DNA from 2 places in the Caldanaerovirga acetigignens genome. Region 1 is predicted to be linked to the other one. Evidence: riboswitches for the same ligand, from Rfam matches in the RefSeq annotation. Region 1 holds a riboswitch; the other holds the start of a gene.

Region 1 (7,779 bases):
GGCGAAGGCTACGTTTTCATAAACGGTCTTTTGAGGAAGCAGCCTGAAGTCCTGAAAAACGACTCCTAACCTTCTCCTCAAATAAGGTACTTCCTTCGGCTTCAAACGGGTAATGTTTTTCCCATTTATAAAAATCTGACCTCGCGTGGGCAATTCTTCGCGAAAAAGAAGCTTTAGAAATGTCGATTTTCCTGCCCCAGTCGGCCCTACAAGAAAGACAAACTCGCCCTTTTCTATCTTTACATTTATGTCCCTGAGAGCTACACATCCGCCCGGGTAAATTTTTGATACTCCCACCATTTCTATAATGTGTTGCACTTTCAATCCACTCCTCATCAACTATTTTTTTAGTTCGACATAAATCCCAAAATTCCTTCCCTCTCGGGATTCATATTTTATGGTAATATATTCCCGCGAAAATTAAAAAGCGGCTATTCGCCGCTTTTTGTAGGTAGTAATTTCTTAAGATTGGCCATCTCTATAGCTGTCAGTGCCGCATCCCATCCCTTATTTCCCGCCTTTGTGCCCGCTCTCTCTACCGCCTGTTCTATGGTATCGGTAGTCAGGACGCCGAAGATGGTGGGCACTTTTGTTTCAAGAGACACTAAAGCAATCCCTTTAGAAACTTCGGCCGCAACGTAATCGAAATGCGGCGTCGCGCCTCTAATGACGGCGCCCAGACAGATTACCGCATCGAAACGCCCGCTCTCTGCCATTATTTTCGCCGTAAATGGTATCTCGAAACTTCCCGGCACCCAGTAAACCTCGATAGCCTCATCCTGGGCACCGTGGCGCAGTAAGCAGTCCAGCGCCCCTTCGAGCAGCTTGCCGGTGATGAATTCATTGAAACGGCTGACAACAATGCCGAATCTCAGGTTTTCTGCGGTCAGTTTGGCCTGGATAATTTTGGGCATTTTATCATCCTCCTCCTTCTTTTACAGCCAGTGACCCAGCTTTTCTTTTTTGGCTTCCAGATACCTTGCGTTGCTTTTAGTAGGCGGGATTTTGAGCGGTATACGCTCCACTATCTCAAGGCCGTAACCTGCAAGACCAACTACCTTCCTAGGATTGTTGGTAAGAAGGCGCATCTTTTCAATCCCCAGGTCCTTTAGTATCTGCGCACCTATGCCGTAATCCCGAAGGTCGGGAGGAAACCCCAACTTCAGATTGGCTTCCACAGTATCGAATCCCGCATCTTGCAAAGCGTACGCCCTTATTTTGTTAGCAAGCCCTATACCTCGACCCTCCTGGCGCATATACAGAATCAGGCCCTTTCCTTCTTCCTGAATTAACTTTATGGCGGCCCTCAATTGAGGACCACAGTCGCAGCGCTGTGAAGAAAAAACATCTCCGGTAAGGCATTCCGAGTGCACGCGCACCAAGGGTACGTCGCCCTCGTTTATCTCTCCTTTCATGAGCACTAAGTGAGTCTCGGAAGTAACTATGTCTTCATAGCATATCAGTTTGAATTCCCCGTAATCGGTAGGCAAAAGCGTCTCTGCCACCTTACGTACCAGCTTTTCTCTTGCTTTGCGGTACCTTATGAGGTCTTCTATTGTAATTATCTTTAATCCCCATTCTTTCGCAAAACTCATAAGGTCGGGGAGCCTTGCCATGGTGCCGTCGTCCTTCATTATTTCGCAGATAACGCCGGCCTGATAAAGCCCTGCCAATCGAGCAAGGTCTACGGCCGCTTCGGTGTGCCCGGCCCTCCTTAACACTCCGCCGTCTCTTGCTATCAGGGGAAATATATGGCCCGGACGGCGCAGGTCCTGTGGTTTTGTGGCCGGATCGATCAACGCCTTTACCGTATCGGCCCTGTCATAAGCCGATATTCCGGTGGAATTTCCGACGTAATCCACCGATACTGTAAATGCAGTGCCCATATTGTCGGTGTTATTGCCAACCATCAAGGGCAGGTCAAGCTCTTCAGCCCTTTTTTTCGTAATGGGGACGCAAATTAGGCCGCGACCATGAATTGCCATAAAACTTATGGCTTCCGGCGTTACCTTTTCCGCAGCCATGACAAGATCCCCTTCGTTTTCCCTGTCCTCGTCGTCGACGACGATTATCATTTTGCCCTGCTTAATGTCCTCTATGGCTTCTTCAATAGTATTGAATTTATATTCCCCAGACATCGATTTTCTCCTTCCTCTTTGGACTCTAAGGTTGAAAAAACAGCCCTGAACCGCGGCTAAAAGCCGTAAGACTTGAGCATTTCAGCACTCAGGCCTTTTCCCGAAGTGCTCTCCTTGAGTTTTAGCAGATACTCCCTTACGTACTTTCCCACAATGTCAGTTTCAATGTTTACCGTGTCTCCCTGGTTTTTGTACTGGAGGACCGTAGCATTGAAGGTGTGGGGTATTATAGAAACTGAAAATCCACGGATACTCACTGCCTGGACGGTCAGGCTGATGCCGTCTACGGCTACGGAACCTTTGGGTACAATATATTTCATCAGCTCCGGCGGCACACCTATTTCAAACACCACCGAGTTTCCTTCGGGATAAGTTCTAAGTATTCTACCAACCCCGTCCACATGGCCTAATACTATATGCCCGCCAAACCTACCTCCCGCTTTTATAGCTCTTTCAAGATTTACTCGTTTACCCGCCGAAAGCTCGCTCAAAGTCGTGCTCCTTAAAGTTTCAGGCATAATGTCGGCCACGAAGGAATCGTTTCTGACGTCCCTGGCTGTCAGGCATACCCCGTTGACTGCAACACTATCTCCTACCTCAAGGTCTTCCAGTACTTTTTTACATGAAATGGTAATCAGGGCTCCTGAAGAAGACCCGACCAATTTAGTAACAATTCCTACCTCTTCGATTATCCCGGTAAACATGAGGATCCCCCTTTTCCAGGGTCAGGATAGGCTTCCAGCAGTAGATCCCCGCCTATCACCTCGGCTGAATGAAATTTGAACCGTGGAGCTTGCTTCAGCTGATCGATGGGAAGAATTCCAATAGAATTAATTCCATTGCCGCCTATTATCAAAGGAGCCTGGAACACCAGCAGTTTATCCACCAGATTCTCTTTTATGAAAGAAGCTATAAGGGTGGCCCCTCCTTCGAGCAACACGCTAGTTATCCCCATACTGCCCAGGATTTCCATCAGCCGCTTAAGGTCTACCCGGCCATCGACAGCGGGAACCTTTATCACTTCAGCGCCTTTTTCCTTCAGAGCATTGACCTTTTCGCTATCGGCCCCTTCCGTGGTAGCAATGATTATCTGCCCGTCTTTGCATTCCAGCATCCGCGCGTCAAGGGGTATCCTAGCCCACGAATCCACCACTATCCTGAGCAGGCTTTTTCTTTCTCCCGGCAGCCGACAGGTGAGAAGCGGGTCATCAGCAAGTACCGTGCCTATACCTACCATTACCGCATCATACCAGCTCCTAAACTCGTGGGCTTTTATCCTGGCAGGTTCTCCTGTAATCCACCTGGATTCGCCCGAGGCCATAGCAATCTTGCCATCAAGGGACTGGGCTACTTTTGCGACGACAAAAGGCCTGCCAGTCGTGATATACTTTATAAACACCTCGTTCAATTTTCTCGCTTCTTCTTCCAGTACTCCGACTTCTACCTCAACGCCAGCTTCTCTCAAGCGCTTAATGCCCTTACCGGCTACAAGGGGATTAGGGTCAGTCATGGCCACCACAACCCTTTTTATCCCGGCCCTGATTATCGCATCGGCACAAGGGGGTGTTCTGCCGAAGTGGCAGCAGGGTTCAAGGTTTACGAATAGCTCCGCCCCCCTAGCCCTCTCACCTGCCTGGGCCAAGGCCACCACCTCGGCATGATGCTCTCCAGCTTTCCTGTGGTAGCCTTCGCCGACTATCTCGCCGTCCTTTACTATTATCGCCCCAACCATTGGATTCGGACTGGTGGTGCCTCTGCCCTTCTTTGCCAGGTCCAACGTTCGCTTCATGAAGAAAATGTCTCTTTCCATAAAATACCTCCGATTGATTTTTGAAATAAAAAATACCCTGCTGTCTTCAGGGTATTCTCGAATAAAATAATTAAACAAGTCTTCTCCCATCCAGACTTTACTGTCGGCTCCGGAATCTCACCGGATCTGCCTTGCGGCTCGCGGGCTTAAGGCTTTTCGCCTATCACCGCCGGTCAGGAATTGAAGGCAAAATGCCTTCTCACCTTGCCCCGAAGACTTTCTCAAAATTTGATATTCAGTTTATTTAATAATACCATACAAAGCACGGGATTACAATACTGCCTTTAACATTGCTTTGAAAAAACTTAATATTCCAAGGCAGATGAGGTAGAATATTATTTAAAGAAGGTTTTCAAAGCAGGCAGGTGTTTTGGCATGGGCTATCGCAATCTTTCTTTTGAAGAATTATCCCGCCGGGTTAAAAAAGCCGTTGAACTTTTATCCGATTGCGCGGTCTGCGCCCAGGAATGCCATGTAAACCGCCTAAAAGGCGAGAGGGGATTTTGCCACACTGGCCGCTATGCGGTAGTGAGCAGTTGGGGACCGCACTTTGGGGAAGAGGAAGTGCTTGTAGGCACCCACGGCTCCGGCACCATATTTTTCGCCTACTGCAACATGGCCTGCAGATTCTGTCAAAACTGCGAGATAAGCCATTACGGCGAAGGCAGGGAAATGTCAGCTCGGGAACTTGCCGATGTAATGCTGGAATTACAGCGAATCGGGTGCCATAACGTAAACTTAGTGTCCCCCAGCCATTGCGTGCCTCAAATCATTGAGGCTCTGCAGCTAGCCGTAAAAGACGGTTTAAAAATTCCCCTCGTCTACAACACAGGCGGTTACGATTCGGTCCAAACCTTGAAATTGCTTGACGGAATCATAGACATATACATGCCTGATATAAAATTCGGCGACGACGAAACGGGAAGGATTTATGCTTCCGCTCCGGGTTATTTTACCGTGGCAAAGCGGGCGGTAATGGAAATGCACAGGCAGGTAGGGGACCTCGTAGTAGATGAAAAGGGACTTGCAGTTAGAGGTTTGATAGTAAGACACCTCGTACTGCCCGAAAATCTTGCCCGGACAGAAGAAGTTATGAAATTTCTCGCTGAAGAAATTTCTCCAAATACTTTCACTAATCTAATGGACCAGTATTACCCCGCCCATAAGGCCCATAATGACCCCGTTCTTTCAAGACGCATAACTTCTCGAGAGTACAGCCAGGCGTTAAAAATCGCCAGGGCCGCAGGATTAAAACGCATATACTAAAAAAGCGCGAGGTCCGCCTCAATTTCCAGGCGTCCTCGCGGCTTTCTTATTCTAAAATATATTTGCTTTTCAGGCGCTGTCTTACCTTTTCCGGTATGAGGTCGCCAACTTTACCTTTTGCTACACATACGCTGGTGTCGGCGGCCCCGTAGTATACGAGGATTTCATCGTCTTCGCTCAAAACTTCCTTATCTTCGGCAGGCACCGCCCCGCACGTGAACACCACATTAGGCACCCAAGACTGGCCTTTTTCTCCGACCTCGTATTCGGTTTCCGGCGAAAGAATCGGGTTTGGCGAACGATACAGCACTCTTCCGGGATCGTTCAGGTCAACCAGTACGACTCCTAGCCTGTATACCATTTCATGGTCGACTCCGTGGTATATCAAAAGCCATCCGTACTTTGTTTTTAAAGGCTGCGCCCCTGCTCCTATTTTCAGGGAGTCCCACATCATTCCAGCGCGCGGTCCCATGATTATCTTATGGCCTTCGTGAGGCCAGGGAAACGTCAATTTGTCGGAATAGGCGACCCAGATGCTAGGTTCTATCCTGTGGTATATTACGTAATTCCCTTTGATTTTTTCCGGGAACAGTATGGCATCTTTATCCCACACGCCGGGAAATGCCAACCCTCTCCTTTTCCACCGATCGAAATTGCGTTTCAAAAAATCTTCCACTGAAATCGACGCAGCGGCTATCTGCGCCACAACCCCGTCGTAAGCCGTATAAAGCATTACTATCTCGCCGTCTATAACGACCACACGAGGGTCTTCGCATCCCCTTAATTCCTCCCTGGTTTCCGGAACGAAAATAGGGTGTTTTAATCTTTCCAGGACGTTATACCCGTCAGTTATGGCAAGGCCTATCCTTGACACTTCGTCCTGACCAAAAGCTCTGTAAAGCAGGTAAACCTTATTATTTATCCTCAGGCTTGCAGCATTAAGCACGTATCTATTTTCCCACCAGTGTTCCTTTATGGGATTTAAAATCGGATTTTTTTCATACCTTTCAAGCTTACCTGCCGGCGGCCAATCTTCCAATTCCTGTACTACTACTTCTTCTTTAGGCGGCTTAATCCCTAAAAGCATGTCCAGCAGGTCCTGGTATTCCCTTCCAAGGCTTATCAGTTGGAAAACCTGATTCATTATCTCTTCGGGGTCATATCCCAACTCTCTGTATATTTCTTCCAACAAGTCATGGTTAAACCAATCTCTTTCAACGTGCAGCGAAAGCGGAGTCGGCACCCCCTCTCCGCCTTTGAAGCTGAAGCTGGCCCATGTCCAGGCAGAACACGGCAGAAAAGTCCCGTCCTCCAGAGTGAGCCCCAAACCGTAACCTTCGGCCATCTTTAAAAGGAACACTGCTTCCCTTTTCTTTCCTTCTCCTTCAATTTTTCTTGCAAATTCTTTAAGCCTTGCTACAAATTCCCTCTGATGCCAGTTTTCAAAGACACGGTGAGCAGAAAAAATTTCCCTCCCGTAATGTTTTGTTATTGAATTTACGAACTTTTGACCAACTTCTCTGCGCTCTTTAGTGTAAATTTCCCATATCTTGGAATAATGTTCGGCTTCGATTATGCTCTTGGCTATTCTCGTAAAATACCGGAGTTTCGGGTATTTGCCTCCCATCCCCTTGCCCAGATTAACTACGGCTATCCTTGCCGTCAACCTGCTGTAGCGCGAAATGTCGGCCCAGTCATTCAAAACTGGTATCTTTTCCCTGCTGAGCACCAGGGGGAGCAATTCTACTTCTTCGAAGCTGTCAGGTCTCAGATTGTCCTGAAGCCACTCGTAAATATGAGCAAAGTATTCGGGCCGTTCGGTAAACTGGGCCAAAGTTAATATATCTCTTACGTCCACGTTGTCCATCAGCTCGCGCATGTTGCGAAAGTTAAGCCTTACCAATAAATTCCTCGGAGGAAATTCATAAAGGAGTTTCCTCAGCACATCCCACTTGACGCCAAGCACCTTTTTGTGGGGAAAGACCTCGAAAATTTTCTGACATACTTGTAATATACCTTCTTCAGTGGAGAGGTCTCCCGGAAAAATGCGGTTAACTACCCTTTCAAGTTCGCCCAGGAAATTTTCAAAGCATCCGATTATTGCTTTTGGGGTTTTCTCGGTTATTTCAAGGATATTCCTTATGTAATCTTCAAAAGCTCTGCTATATTTTCGCTGCAGCCTTTTGAATATTTCGTTGGGATATATTTCCTTGCCAAGATAACCTCTTAATTTTTTTGGGAGCACAATAGGGACTCCCGGCACGAATTCCAGATAGTCAAGAGGTGTAATCAACGGTTTTACTCCAGCGCGCCTTTTTTCAAAGAGGAGTCTAAAGTTGCGTCTTTCACTTAAAAAAGCTTTTTCCTGGTATTCTGCCAGGCTCTTTACTTTTGAGTCGATTATATCCCTTTCATCAGCTCCTATTTTTTTCAAAGCCGAATCTAGTTTTAGAACTTCATTCGCGTATCCCGCTACCATGCCGTCGTAAACGCCGGCAAGTGCATCTATGATGTCCTCTTTTAACACTTCCCCATTCGTTGAAAAAGCAGTTAAAAATTCAAGGA
Region 2 (7,779 bases), on a different contig from region 1:
CAGGAGGCCGGAAAGTAGTTACCTCTATTTCTGCTGGATTTTTATTCGTTGCCTTCGCAAGCTCCGCCAAAAGCAACGTCCGGCATGTCCGGCCCTGGCACTGTCCCATGCCGCAGCGGGTTATCCTTTTTATCTCTTCCATCGATGTATATCCCTTTTCTATAAGGGCCTCGATTTCCTCAAGCGTCACGTCCTCGCACCGGCAGATAATCGTCTTGCTTTTCATTTTATACCACCCCGACCTTTATATTCCTTACCGCCATCGAAAGATGCTTCGGAACTGTTACGGTAACGATTGGGGTCCTATCTTCATACTTCCCCTTCCGTACCTTTACGACCCTACCCCTACCTACCATCGCACCGCTTCTGTCCAGCAACTCAACCTCCTGGCCTTCTTCCGGAAGCGGGAGAAACTCAAAGGGCATAGACACCGTGGCTTCACTTTCCGAATAAGTCTCATCGACTACAAATATGGCAAGTCCCGGACACTTGCTTATGCAAAGACCGCACCCAATGCATTTTTCGTAATCGATTTTGGGAAGGTCGTTTATATCTTCAAACTTTTCTATTGCTCCGACCCTGCAGGCGGTGTAGCACGGATTGCAAGGGATTTTTTGGAAACATTCGATAACCGCCACTGGCCCCTTTTTGAGCCTTTCGGCCGGAGGAATCCTAGGGGCCAATTCCTCTGCCGTCGGTATTCCGTTTGTAGCAAGCATATCAATTCACACTCCTTACGAGGCTAATTTGGAAAGTCCTTTGCGGATTTTCTCCCCGACCGGCCCGGAGCGCAGATTTTCAAGCTCTCTTTTAACCTCTGCCTTCTTTTCCTCGCAACTACCATCGTCATATCCGAGACTTTGAGCAGCAGAAAGACCTGCCAGCCTTCCCTCCATCATTGCGCTCGAAGCCTCTTCCACTCCAGCCACATCGCCGGCCACGTAAATTCCGGGAACCGTTGTCTCCATATTCTCGTTCCTCACGGGCACATGCCCTCCGAGTTCCGGAACGTATTTCATCCTGCAGCCGGCCTGCCACAAAAGTTCTGCCAGAGGTGACAGCCCCACCGCTATGCACATCACATCCACGTTAAACACTTTTTCAGTCCCCGGTACCGGCTTCCAATTTTCATCCAACTTCCATATAACCGCCCTTTCCAGGGCTCCTGTCATCTTGTTGGGATATGCCGCCTTCACAGTATAAGAAGTAAGGATGGGCACTCCAAGTCTTGCCACTTTTGAAGCATGAACCCAGTAACCCCCTATTGTAGGCGCGGCATCGATTATCGCCTTTACGTTGACCCCCGCCTGCATCAACTGGTAACTCACAATGAGGCCTATGTTGCCTGCTCCGACCATCAGCACGTTTTTACCCGGCAACACCCCGTGTTCGTTCATCAGGGTCTGCACGGCCCCGGCTCCGTAAATTCCGGGAAGGTCGTTGTTTTCAAAAAGCAGAAATTTTTCCGAGGCGCCCGTTGCTACAACAATTCTCTCAGCCTTCATCTTAACCCATTTTTTCTCTTCAACCTCGATCCCCAACACGCCGTCATCGGGATAATAGGCAACGACTGTCGAATCCAACATTACTTTAATTTTCGGGTTTTCTTTTATCTTTTCCGACAAAATCTCAGCAATTTCTATTCCGCGCACCGAAGCGTACTGCCTTTCCGAGCCGAAAAACTTGTGTGTCTGCTTTACGAGCTGCCCTCCCAGTCTCGAATTTCTGTCTATCAGCGTGACGCTTGCGCCCATTTCCGCAGCAGCCAGCGCCGCCATGAGGCCAGCCGGTCCCCCACCTATAACCGCAATCTGTGCCTGCTTCAATTGAGTTCACCCCTGCCTTCCTGTGTTTCTATTACCATGCCTTCGCGCAGCTTCTCGGTGCACACCCTCACGTTCGGTTCGCCGTTCACGGTCATGAGGCATGAAGAACAATTCCCTATGGCACAATAAAATCCCCTCGGTCTTTTCAGCTTTTTGCTGTAACTTAAAACCCTCACGCCGTTGGCGTGCAGCGCCGCCGCAATGGGCTCCCCTTCAAATCCTTTCATCTTTTTGCCGTTAAAGGTGAATTCAACTTCCCTTCCCCGCTTGAAAGTCAATATAGGGTGTTCTTCGATTCTCATGTCCCTTCACCTCTCATCTTTAAAATGCTTTTCTTTTAATATGTAATGCCTCAATTCCCTGAGGTGCACTTTGATCTTTTCAACGGCCTCATCTTCCTTGCGCTCAGAAATGGCTTTAACTATATCGCTGTGCTGCCTGCATAGCTCCAGCCAGTCGTCGAAATCCAACATAGTTTTTTCCCGCAAGTCCTTGCTTACCGTGAGAAGGTAGGCCACCACCTCCTTTAGGACGAAATTATGCGACGCTTCGGCCAATGCCAGATGAAAGGCCATATCTTTGTCTTTTTCCCGGTATTCTTCCAAACTCGTGCCAGCCCCGTGGAATTCTCTATCCAATGCCATCAACTTTTCTATGTCCTCTTTTGTTGCGCGCTTCGTCGCCAAGCTTACAACCCTTATTTCGATAATTTCCCTGGCTTCAATGACATCCAAAAGCGCATCTCTTTCCAAGTCCATCGAGGTAAAGTTCATGAAGGAAGAGCCGGATATTTTCCTTAGATATCTCCCTCCGCCCGGACGGCTCTCCACTATGCCCCTTGATTCTAACACCCTGAAAGCCTCCCTCAAAATCGACCTGCTCACTCCGAGTTGTTCTATAAGCTGCCTTTCGGACGGAAACTTGTCGCCGGGCTTCAATTCCCCCTTGTCGATCATGCCCATTACCTGCTGGATTATGGTTTCATACAGCCTCACGTTTTTGACCCTTTGGAAATTCATGATGACCTCCTGACTATTTAGCTTACTTGGTCATCCAGTTATATTTACTTTATAGATATTCTTCATTTATTTAAAAAATCCTTCGAATTAAATACACATTTTTTAATTTACATTATTAGTTTACTATTTAACAAATTGCACAACGAACGCCGTTGTGCTAAGATTACTTTTTAGAAAGGGGATTTGCTATGAAAAACGGAGAATTAATAACACTCGGCATAGAAACTTCCTGCGATGAAACGTCGGCTTCAGTAGTAGCGGGCGGCAGAAAGATTCTTTCTAACGTCATACTTTCCCAGACTGAATGGCACGAAAGATTCGGCGGCGTTGTACCTGAAATCGCATCAAGGAAACACCTGGAATCTATATGCGCAGTTGTAGAGAAGGCATTTCAAGAAGCTAACGTCAATTTTAGTGACGTAGACCTGGTAGCAGTCACCAATGGCCCCGGGCTAATAGGCGCTTTGATTGTCGGCGTCTCCTACGCAAAAGCCGTAGCTTACGCAATAAAAAAGCCCCTCATCGGGGTTAATCACATAGAGGGGCATATTTACGCTAATTTCCTTGAAAACGATTTTGAACCTCCCTTTATTTGCCTCGTAGTTTCTGGAGGACACACTCATCTTATCCACATGGAGGACCATGGAAAATACACCGTGCTGGGCAGGACAGTGGACGACGCTGCCGGTGAGGCTTTTGACAAAATAGCGAGGGCCTTGAACCTTGGCTACCCAGGGGGGCCGGCTATCGACAAAATAGCCCGGCAGGGCGACGAAAACGCTATCTCTTTTCCGGTCGCCCAGATAAAGGGAAGTGACCTGGATTTCAGCTTCAGCGGCCTTAAATCAGCCGTTCTCAATTTTCTCAACCACTGCAGGCAAAAAGGGGTTCTGGTAAAAGTAGAAGACGTAGCTGCCAGCTTTCAAAAAGCCGTCGTAAGTGCTCTTGTGGAAAATACCATTGAAGCGGCAAAAAGAACCAACTGCCGGGTTATAGCTCTGGCAGGAGGCGTCGCTGCAAACAGCCGGCTAAGGGAGGAATTCCAAAAAAGAGCCGACGACAAATTCGAAATTCACTTCCCGCCAGTAAAACTCTGCACTGACAACGCCGCCATGATAGCATGTGCAGGCTATTACAGGTACAGGCAAGGATTTTCGTCAGACCTAAGCCTCGAAGCTTATGCAAATCTGAGACTTTTTTGATACATGTGGAAAATAAAACTGGGGAAATTGTGGATAAGTGACGTACAAAGGATGGTTTTTAAGTTTTTTCTGTGGATAACTTTGTGGATATGTGGATAATACTTACTTTTCATTCAAATTTGTCCACATTATGACAGCGTCTTCATTGTTGTCAGTATAGTATCCCCGCCTTATCCCTATGGGCTCAAATCCCAATTTAGTATAAAGGTTCTGGGCAATGTAGTTGCTCTTTCTCACTTCGAGGGTCATCATCTTGGCTCCGCTTTCCCTGGCCATCGTTATGAGGGAGCGCATAAGAAGCTCCCCTATACCCTTTTTTCTGAATCCGGGGTGGACCGCCACGTTGGTCACGTGAGCTTCCCCAACAATTAGCCACATTCCCGCATAGCCCACAACCCTGCCGTCGACCTTGGCCACTATGTACGTGGCGAGCTCATTCGTCGTAAGCTCAAGGAAAAAAGAATTTTTGGACCAAGGATTGGTAAAGCTCAACTTTTCTACTTCCATCACCTGGTCCAAATCTTCCACTCCCATAAGCTCAACGGTTACTTTTTCCAGACTTGCCCTTTCCATACCTTTCCTCCCACTTTTCTTCTGCATGGGATTTTCTCATGTAAAAAGGCCTGATATTAAAACAATTAAAGGTTTTTCCGGCCTTCAAATCCTTTAAGCCAACCTCAGCCACCGAAGATGCTCTGGGCATGGCAAAAGGCCTTTTTGCCACTACGAGCTTTCCCGCAGATTTTACATCTTCAGGAAGAGAAGAATGCACCAAAGGCGCTCCATCTCCCAGCAAAACGGCATTCTGGTTTAAGTCAATAAGCCGTTTTACTAGTTTCTCCACCTTTATTACCTCATAATCCCAAAAGCGGACCAATTCTTTGCCTTCCCAACGGTAAAGGCAAGCGTACACTTCGCCCCTCTGGGCATCAACGGCAGGGCATAAAAAATCACCGCAGTGCATGAGATTGTGTGCCAAAGCGTCCAGTGTATTGACCCCAACAAGGGGTATACCGTGAACGTGAGAAAGCCCCTGGGCACAAGCCATTCCTATCCTTATTCCGGTAAAGGACCCCGGACCTATGGCCACCGCTATGGCGTCCAATTCTCCCAATTGGGTGTACGAATCGGAAAGAAGCCTGTCAATCATTGAGACGAGCTTTTCAAGATGGGTGTGACGGTGGTTCAAAATGTACTCTCCCACTAATTTTTCTTCCGCAAGCAATGCTGCCGTTGCAACTTCAGAAGATGTATCTATGCCAAGGACCTTCATGACTTCTTCATCTCCTGCAAAATTTTTTCGTACTTTTTTCCCTTTGCCGTGAAAATTATCCTTCTTTCCTGCTCTCCAATCGTCTCTAATTCCACCCAAAGAATCTCTTCGGGAAGAATGTCGATGACCAAATCCGCCCACTCAATTATGACGACATATTCTTTTAAATAGTCTCTAAATCCTATCTCTTCTAATTCTCCGGCATCGCTCAACCTGTAAACATCAATGTGGGCAACAGGCACATCTCCACCATACTCGTTTATTATTGTAAAGGTGGGACTCGTCACAAAATCCTCGCTTCCGACCCCTCTTGTAATTCCCCTTGCAAAGGCTGTTTTACCCGCACCCAAATCCCCTTTTAAGGCCACCAAATCCCCTTTTGAAAGGAGACTACCCAATTTTTCTCCCAGCTCCTGTGTCTCTACAACGCTTTTGGTTTCAAAAACAACTTTAAACTCCATAATTTTCCCCATTCTTCGTATTAGTTTTACATATACATTTACATTATATCGCAAATTCCCTTTGATAAAAACTTAAAAATAAAGCACCAACCGTTACCCGGTTAGTGCTTGCGTTCATTCGAGTTAGCTGTGCAAAATGGGAGAAACTTTTTTGTAAATAAGCAGGGTGATAGCCATTATTATTGCACCTTTTAAGATGTTGAACGGAACGATGCTATAAACCACAAGGGTCTTCAAATCTACTATCCTCCCGTTGACGCTCGAACCCATACTCACTATTGCATCGATGGGCATATTAAATATTTTTGCATAAAGCGGGAGGAAGACATAGTAATTGGCCAGAGCCATGCCAACAGCCATCATTAAAGTTCCAAGGATCATTCCAATTATCGCACCCGCTTTTGTCTTATTAGCAGCGTACACCAAGGTTGCTGGCACTACAAATAGAACTCCCGTCAAAAAGTTGGCTATCTCCCCTACAAATGCGGTCTGGTTTTTAAAAATCGCGTGCATAATGTTTTTGATTATTTCGACCAATACTGCCGCCCATGGCCCTATTCCAAAACCTGCAAGCAGGGCAGGCAGGTCGCTTAAGTCCATCTTCAAAAAAGAGGGAAACATAGGAAGCGGAAATTCGAGGTAAGTCATCAACAAAAAAGCCATAACTCCCAGGACCGCCACTTTTGTAAGGTTTCTGGTCTCGCGCAAAGACTCCGCTTTTGAATTGTTAAGCGCACTCATTTTTTACACCTCCGAATATCTCATAATAATTTAAGCCCCGGGATAAACCCCGGGGCAACAATGTCACACAATAAATTCTCGCCTTCTCCCATCCGGACTTTAACCGTCGGCCCCGGATTTTCACCGGGTCAACCCCAAAAAAGGGCTCGCGGGCTCGCCTTACAGGCTCACCGCCGGTCGGGAATTTCACCCTGCCCCGAAGGCATATCCTCGGAAATTAATAAGTTTTTCATAATCAAATATATCAAATAACTTTTACTTGTCAAGGGGGAATTCTTCTCTTTTATAAACCACCTTGCCCTCGATCATTACAAGCTCCGGTTTTGACATGACCTCTAATGGGAAGCCGTCCCATATTACTATATCGGCGTCCTTGCCTTCCTCGATACTGCCCACCCTGTCCGCTATGCCGATAATCTCGGCAGGGTTAATGGTAATGGCCGAAAGGGCATCTTCCTGTTTCATTCCTTCTTTCACCGCAAGGGCAGCGCATATATTTAGGTACTGTATGGGAACAACGGGATGGTCCGTCATTATCGCTACTTTGACTCCTCTTTTTGCCAGGATGCCTGCGGTTTTAAAACTCAAATCTTTTAGCTCCACTTTTGAGCGGGACGTCAAAGAAGGTCCCACCACTGCAGGCACGCCTAGTTCCGCCAGCTCATCGGCAATGAGATGCCCCTCGGTGCAGTGTTCTATCACAACTTCCACATCGAATTCTCGAGCTATTCTTATAGCAGTCATTATGTCGTCCGCCCTATGAGCGTGGGCCCTCAGTGGAATCTTTTTCTCCAAAAGCTCAGAGAGCACTTCCATTTTAAGGTCTTTTTCGAAAAACTCTCCTTTTTCCATGGCTATTTTTCTTTTTTCCAGGTAATTTTTCGCTTTTGTTAATGTCTCCCTTAGGAGGGCCGCCGTTCCCATTCGGGTGGAGGGCATCTTTTTTTGCTGACCATAAACTCGCTTGGGATTTTCTCCGAAAGCCACTTTGAGCCCTGCCGGAGCTTTTACGACCATTTTGTCTATGACTCGACCAAAGGTCTTGACAGCAATGGATTGGCCTCCTATCACGTTGGCACTGCCGGGCCCGGTAAAAACGCAGGTAACTCCACCCTTTATCGCATCGTCAAAAGCCTTATCTCCCGGATTTACGGCATCAAGGGCCCTCAGGTGGGGCGTTACAGGGTCAGTCATTTCGTTGCCGTCCTCTCCTATTTCCCCCACGCCTTCTTCAAAAATACCCACATGGCTGTGGGC

What was found. A riboswitch is a leader RNA that binds a small molecule or an ion and turns the genes downstream of it on or off. The one in region 1 is predicted to bind FMN.
Region 2: linked by a shared signal. The riboswitch ahead of BUB66_RS03625 (ECF transporter S component) and the one ahead of ribD (bifunctional diaminohydroxyphosphoribosylaminopyrimidine deaminase/5-amino-6-(5-phosphoribosylamino)uracil reductase RibD) in region 1 are both predicted to bind FMN.

Annotation. Positions count from the first base shown of each region.
Region 1 covers NZ_FRCR01000007.1:73,961-81,739, forward strand. Annotated here, with positions in the region: gene ftsE (cell division ATP-binding protein FtsE) at 1-309, opposite strand, end outside; gene ribH (6,7-dimethyl-8-ribityllumazine synthase) at 432-914, opposite strand; gene BUB66_RS06820 (bifunctional 3,4-dihydroxy-2-butanone-4-phosphate synthase/GTP cyclohydrolase II) at 936-2,138, opposite strand; gene BUB66_RS06825 (riboflavin synthase) at 2,195-2,842, opposite strand; gene ribD (bifunctional diaminohydroxyphosphoribosylaminopyrimidine deaminase/5-amino-6-(5-phosphoribosylamino)uracil reductase RibD) at 2,827-3,948, opposite strand; FMN riboswitch at 4,023-4,169, opposite strand; gene BUB66_RS06835 (radical SAM protein) at 4,324-5,214, shown strand; gene BUB66_RS06840 (glycoside hydrolase family 130 protein) at 5,261-7,779, opposite strand, start outside.
Region 2 covers NZ_FRCR01000003.1:181,503-189,281, forward strand. Annotated here, with positions in the region: gene BUB66_RS03580 ((2Fe-2S)-binding protein) at 1-226, opposite strand, end outside; gene BUB66_RS03585 (4Fe-4S binding protein) at 228-719, opposite strand; gene BUB66_RS03590 (NAD(P)/FAD-dependent oxidoreductase) at 735-1,826, opposite strand; gene BUB66_RS03595 ((2Fe-2S)-binding protein) at 1,823-2,128, opposite strand; gene BUB66_RS03600 (FadR/GntR family transcriptional regulator) at 2,135-2,845, opposite strand; gene tsaD (tRNA (adenosine(37)-N6)-threonylcarbamoyltransferase complex transferase subunit TsaD) at 3,034-4,047, shown strand; gene rimI (ribosomal protein S18-alanine N-acetyltransferase) at 4,150-4,620, opposite strand; gene tsaB (tRNA (adenosine(37)-N6)-threonylcarbamoyltransferase complex dimerization subunit type 1 TsaB) at 4,586-5,320, opposite strand; gene tsaE (tRNA (adenosine(37)-N6)-threonylcarbamoyltransferase complex ATPase subunit type 1 TsaE) at 5,317-5,781, opposite strand; gene BUB66_RS03625 (ECF transporter S component) at 5,905-6,522, opposite strand; FMN riboswitch at 6,599-6,730, opposite strand; gene BUB66_RS03630 (amidohydrolase) at 6,778-7,779, opposite strand, start outside.